2 linked regions of the Rubrivirga marina genome follow. The protein of the gene in region 2 binds, or shares a complex with, the protein of the main gene of each other region. Links are inferred from orthologs where the notes say so. Each region holds a gene or a part of one and is shown on either strand. Other genes may lie near its edges.

Region 1 (2,880 bases), 940 kb from region 2 along the record:
GTCCGGTCGGTCGCCGTTGACGTCGATCCCGAAGGCCCGCTGGGCGGCCCGGTTGGCCTCGATGACCTCCCCGCCTCGCTTCACGTCCAGGAGCAGGACGGGGTCGGCCGCTGCGTTGAAGAGGTGGCCGTAGCGGACCTCCGAGGCCCGGAGGGCCTCCGATCGCTTCCGTACCTGGCGCCGGAGGAGGACGGCCCACAACACCGCGATGAGGAGCAGCCCGGCCACGCCGAGCGCCCCGTTGCGGTATTCGGTCGGCGAGAGCCCGGCCTTCTTGACGTCGCCGTCGACGAGCGGGTAGACGAGGTACGAGCCGTCGTAAGGCGGCTGAGGGTCGTACTGGGCCGCGATGCCGCGGACGCGCGCGTAGTCGCCGATCCGGACGGCGTCGAACGAGACGGGCGCCGGCCGGAGCGTGTAGGCGAAGACCTGAATGAGGTCGGTCCCGCTCAACAGGATCATGATCCGCCCACCGGGGGTGTTCTCGATCTCGAGCACCCGGCCCTCGACGACGACGAGCTCGCCCTCGTGGCCCTCGATGTCGGGTCCGGAGCCCCCGTCGGGCCGCTTGTCCGGGGTCAGCCGGGCGGGCTCGATCTCGCGCGCCGGGCCGGGGAGGGCCCGGGCCTCGGGGTTCTGCAGCTCCAGCATCCCGTCGCGGAACCCGAGCGTCCCGGCGAGACGGAGGCTGTCGCCGGAGAGGACGGCGTCGGCGTCGGGGGGGAAGACGAGGCGGAGCCCGCCGGTGCCGTCCTGGACGTACGCCTCGCCGAGCCCGGCCCGGATGAGCCCCGTCCCGGCCGTCACCCGCCCCGTCACGACGACGCGCTTGCCGACCCGGTCGGGGACGCCGTCGCCGTCACCGTCGTTGCGGAGGGAGCGGATGGACGAGAGGTCGCCCTCGCCGGCCGTCTGGGCGTGCGGCGTCCCGGCCGCGCACAGGCAGGCGAGCGCGGCGATCCAGAGGACGCGGGGGCGGAAGCGGGGCACGGTGGCTGGGGGTGCGCCTCGTGTATCGTCCGCCCCCACTCGCTGGATAAGCGCCGGCCCGTCAGGACGGACTCCCTCCTACAGCGCGTTCGCCCCGTAGCTTGCCCCGATGCCGACTCCGTAAGAGCGCGCCCGGACGCCCCGTCTGAGCCCTCGACAGACTCTGAGAACGAACCCGGCACCGTCCGGGCCGTATCCACACGACCCAACCCACCTTATCCAATGTCCGCCTACGTCACCGGCACCGACGCCAACTTCGAAGCCGAGGTCCTCAACAGCGACCAGCCCGTCCTCGTCGACTTCTGGGCCACCTGGTGCGGCCCCTGCCGCACGATCGCGCCCACCATCGAGGAGATCGCCTCCGAGTACGACGGGAAGGCGAAGGTGGTCAAGCTCGACGTCGACAACAACCCGCAGACGGCGATGAAGTACGGGATCCGCTCGATCCCCTCGCTCCTGTTCTTCAAGGACGGGAAGCCCGTCGACCAGATGGTCGGCGTGGTGCCGAAGCGGGTCCTCGCCGAGAAGCTCGACACGCTCGCCGGCCAGGCCGCGTAACGCCCGCCGGCCCGAGCCCTCGGGGGCGCCGCCCACCGGTGGCGCCCCCGCGTTTTTAGTTCGTCTCTGCTCATGACCGATCTGCCCACCCCCCTCCCCGACGGCCTCGACTGGGGCGCCGCCGAGCGCCACGCTGTCGTCATCGTCGGGACCGGCCCGGCCGGGTTCACCGCCGCCCTCTACGCCGCCCGCGCCGGCCTCGACCCGCTCGTGGTCCAGGGCCCGGCCCCCGGCGGCCAGCTCACGACCACGACCGACGTCGAGAACTTCCCCGGCTACCCCGACGGCGTCATGGGGCCAGACCTCATGCAGGACTTCGAGAAGCAGGCCGTCCGGTTCGGCGCCGTGCTCCGCTGGGGGACCGTCACGCACGTCGACTTCTCCGAGACCCCGCACAAGCTCGTGATCGACGAGACGACGCCGATCCTGGCCGACGCCGTGATCGGGTCGACGGGCGCGAGTGCGAAGTACCTGGGGCTGGAGAACGAGAAGCGCTTGCTGGGGCGCGGCGTCAGCGCGTGCGCGACGTGCGACGGCGCGTTCTTCCGCGACGAGGAGATCGCCATCGTGGGCGGCGGCGACACGGCCATGGAGGAGGCCCTCTTCCTGACCCGGTTCGCCTCGACGGTCCACGTGATCCACCGGCGCGACGCGTTCCGCGCCAGCCAGATCATGCAGGACCGCGTGCTCTCGAACGGGAAGGTCCAGGTCCACTGGAATACCGTCGTGACCGACGTGCTCGGCGACGACGCCGTGACGGGCCTCCGGCTGGAGGACACGGAGACCGGCGAGGCGCGCGAGCTGCCCGTGACGGGCTTCTTCGTCGCCATCGGCCACCAGCCGAACACCGACATCTTCCGCGGCTGGCTGGAGATGGACGACGCCGGCTACGTCCAGACGCACCCCGACTCGACGCACACCGACGTCGAGGGCGTCTTCGTCTGCGGCGACGCGCAGGACCACGTCTACCGCCAGGCCGTGACGGCGGCCGGGACCGGGTGCATGGCGGCCATCGACGCCGAGCGCTGGCTCGCCGAGCGCGACGTGATCGACGAGACGCGGACCGAGACGGAGTACCACGCGGCCCCGGCCGAGGACTCGGAGACCCACCGGCCCGTCGCCGAGTCCGAAGCGTAACCGGGCCGGTCCCGATCAGCATATGCGCGCCGCCGTCCTCGTCCTCCTGCTGCTGGCCCCGTCCGCCTCGGCACAGGTGGCGGCCCGGCTGGCCGACCTCCGCCTCGAGACGGCCGTCCGGCTCGCGCTCGTGGACGACGCGCGGACGCGGGCGCTCGACGTGGCGGTCGCGGCGCGCGACGGCGGCGTCGAGGT
Region 2 (2,963 bases):
AGGTCGGGCTCGTGCTCCAGGACGTCTTCCTGTTCTCGGGCTCGATCGCTGAGAACGTCACGCTCGGCGACCCCGACGTCTCCCGCGAGCGGATCACCGAGGCGGGCCGCCTCGTCGGGGCCGACCGGTTCGTCGACCGGCTGCCGGAGGGCTACGACGCCGAGGTCGGCGAGCGGGGCGCGTCGCTCTCGCTCGGCCAGCGCCAGCTCCTCTCGTTCGTCCGCGCGCTCCTCTACGACCCCGCCGTCCTCGTCCTCGACGAGGCCACGTCGTCGGTCGACACCGAGACCGAGGAGATGGTCCAGCAAGCGGTCGACGTGCTCATGGAGGGGCGAACGGCGCTCGTCGTCGCCCACCGGCTCTCGACGGTCCAGCACGCCGACCAGATCCTCGTGCTCCACAAGGGCGAGGTCCGCGAGCGGGGCGACCACCAGGCGCTCCTGGCGCAGGATGGGCTGTACCGACGTTTGTACGAATTGCAGTACGCCGACCAAGAGCGGGCGGCGGCCTGACGAGACGAACGCGTACCCCACGCCTCCTGCTGGCTTGCAGGTCGCACCGGGGCCTGGCGTCCACGTCGTGGTGCTCGGGGGCGGCAGTTTGGGCTACGCGCCATGTCACCACGGTCCGCCAAGGGCCCCCCTCCCTGCCACCGGGGCGCCCCACCCCGACGGGGCGACCTCGCGTCGCCCTTTCGGCCGGGGCTTGACATCGATCAGTCTGTGCCCTATCGTTTATCGTCGATCGACGATAATGCTGTTCCACCCACCCCCTACCCCATGCTCCCCACGACCCTCTCCCACTGCACCTGCTCCGACCCCGACTGCGATTGCGGCGGCGGGTGCTGCTAGCCTCCGCGCGGCGGCGGGCCCTGCTCGCCGCCGTGCCCGACCTGCGTGCCCGACCTGCATGACCGACACCACGTCCGACGCCGACCTCGCGACCTGGGCCAAGGCCCTCGCGCACCCCGCCCGGCTCGCCATCCTCCGCACGCTCGGCGCGCGGGGCGAGTGCGTGTGCGGCGAGGTTGTCGAGGTCGTCGGGCTCGCCCAGTCGACGGTCTCGCAGCACCTCAAGGTGCTCCGCGAGGCCGGCCTGATCCAGGGCACCGCCGACGGCCCCCGCTCCTGCTACTGCCTCGACGCCGACGCCCTCACGGCCGTCTCCGCCCACCTCGGCGCCTTCTTCGACGGCCTCGACTCCTGCTGCGCCGATGACTGCTGCTGACCCCGTCCGGACGTCCGTCCTTTTCGTCTGCACCCACAACTCGGCGCGGTCCCAGCTCGCCGAGGGCCTCCTCCGGGACCGCCACGGCGACCGCTACGAGGCGTTCAGCGCCGGGACCGTCGCGCGGGGCGTCCACCCGCTCGCGGCCGAGGCGCTACGCGAGGCCGGCATCGACCCGAGCGGCCAGACCTCCAAGACGATCGACGACCTGGGCGGCCGAGCGTTCGACGTCGTCGTGACCGTCTGCGACAACGCCCGCGAGGCCTGTCCGTACGTCCCGGCCCGTGACCGAAATGTCCACCGCGCGTTCCGCGACCCGTCCGCCGTCGAGGGCTCCGACGACGAGCGGCGGGCCGCCTTCCGGTCCGTCCGCGACGAGATCGCGGCGTGGCTCGACGCCGAGTTCGGCCCATGACCCAGACCCTCTCCCCCGCCGCCCCAGACGACTGGCCAGCGATCCGCGCTCTCCTCGACGCGGCCTCCCTCCCAACCGCTGACCTGCAAGAGGACCACATCGACCGCTTCCTCGTGGCGAGCGGTGGAGGCGCCGTCGTAGGGTGCGTGGCGGTCGAACCGTACGGAGAGGCCGGACTGTTCCGCTCGCTCGCCGTGGCGCCCGAGGCCAGGGGGGCCGGCCTCGGCGGCCGGCTGACCGAGGCGGCCGAAGCGCGAGCGCGTGACGCCGGGCTCCGCCGGCTCGTGCTCCTCACGACTACGGCTGCCCTGTTCTTCGAGGGCCGAGGCTGGGTGCCGCTCGACCGCGCCGACGTGCCCGCCGCGGTCCGCCGAGCGAGCGAGTTCACGTCGACGTGCCCGGCCTCGGCGGTGTGCCTGGGCAAATCCCTCTTCCCTCGACACCCCGGGGCACCGAGGCGCGGCACGGTCCGTTGACACCCCCAACGCTCACCCCTGCCATGCGTACCCTCGCCGCCGTCGCCCTCGCCCTGACCCTCAGCGCCTGCTCCGGCGCCTCCATCGACGAGGCCTACGGCCTGCCCGACCCGTTCGAGTGGACCTACTTCCACGGCGAGCCGGCGGACGTGGTCGCCGCCCTCGACGACTCGTTCAACCAGACCGGCATCCGCGTCGAGTCGATCCGCAACGAACAAGAGGGCGTCGTCATGACGATCTCGAGCGCCTCGGGCCGGGCCGACTTCAGCCAGATCCTCGTGCAACCGACCGACGTCGAGGACTACTCCGCCCGCGCGCAGATCTACCCGCAGCGCGACCCGCTCCCGCGCTGGCTCGAGACCCAGGTCTCCGGCCGGATCTAGCGCCCCGAAGTCCGGACTCGGCCGTATCGTACGTCGATGCCCACCGTCCGTCTCTGGGCGTTCGCGGCGCTGGCGGTCCTCGCCGGCTGCCGGAGCGCCGCCCCCCCGTCCGTGTCCGAGTTCGCCCCGCTCGCCGAGGCCGTCGAGGGCGTCCTCGCCCGCCACCCCGCGGCGACGGTCGCCGTGGTCGTCCGCCGCGCCGCGCCCGGCGACACCGTCGCCTACGGCCGCAACGCCGACCGCCCGTTTCACGCGGCCTCGACGATGAAGGTGCCCGTCATGATCGAGGCGTTCCGCCAGGTCGAGACCGGCCTCCGAGCCTGGGACGATCCGGTCCGCGTCGAGAACCGGTTCCGCTCGATCGTCGACGGCTCCGAGTTCGCCATCACCGACGACTCCGACGACGCGCTCTACTCGCGCCTCGGGCAGGACGTCCCGTTCCGCGACCTCGTCGAGCGCGCC

The links. The genes of interacting proteins can lie anywhere in the genome.
Region 1: the proteins of BSZ37_RS08575 (region 2) and trxA are in contact, whole or in part, in an NMR structure (PDB 2IPA), measured with the Bacillus subtilis proteins. The link is inferred for Rubrivirga marina from one-to-one orthologs.

What each region holds. Positions count from the first base shown.
Region 1 is NZ_MQWD01000001.1:1,155,705-1,158,584, forward strand. What follows is about bases 68-2,880. They hold trxA (thioredoxin), read left to right. Parts: upstream 68-1,212; coding sequence 1,213-1,548; downstream 1,549-2,880. Other genes in these bases: BSZ37_RS04780 (PAS domain-containing sensor histidine kinase), read right to left, coding at 68-990; trxB (thioredoxin-disulfide reductase), read left to right, coding at 1,621-2,685; BSZ37_RS21400 (LysM peptidoglycan-binding domain-containing protein), read left to right, coding at 2,708-2,880. Outside these bases: more of BSZ37_RS04780, read right to left, coding at 1-67. UniProt on the Bacillus subtilis protein: Participates in various redox reactions through the reversible oxidation of its active center dithiol to a disulfide and catalyzes dithiol-disulfide exchange reactions.
Region 2 is NZ_MQWD01000001.1:2,091,413-2,094,375, reverse strand. Bases 32-2,927 are described here. They hold BSZ37_RS08575 (arsenate reductase ArsC), read left to right. Parts: upstream 32-1,213; coding sequence 1,214-1,642; downstream 1,643-2,927. Other genes in these bases: BSZ37_RS08560 (serine hydrolase), read left to right, coding at 2,538-2,927; BSZ37_RS08565 (hypothetical protein), read left to right, coding at 2,142-2,501; arsN2 (arsenic resistance N-acetyltransferase ArsN2), read left to right, coding at 1,639-2,118; BSZ37_RS08580 (ArsR/SmtB family transcription factor), read left to right, coding at 910-1,227; BSZ37_RS08585 (ABC transporter ATP-binding protein), read left to right, coding at 32-512. In the rest of the region: more of BSZ37_RS08585, read left to right, coding at 1-31; more of BSZ37_RS08560, read left to right, coding at 2,928-2,963. UniProt on the Bacillus subtilis protein: Catalyzes the reduction of arsenate [As(V)] to arsenite [As(III)]. In vitro, can dephosphorylate para-nitrophenyl phosphate (pNPP).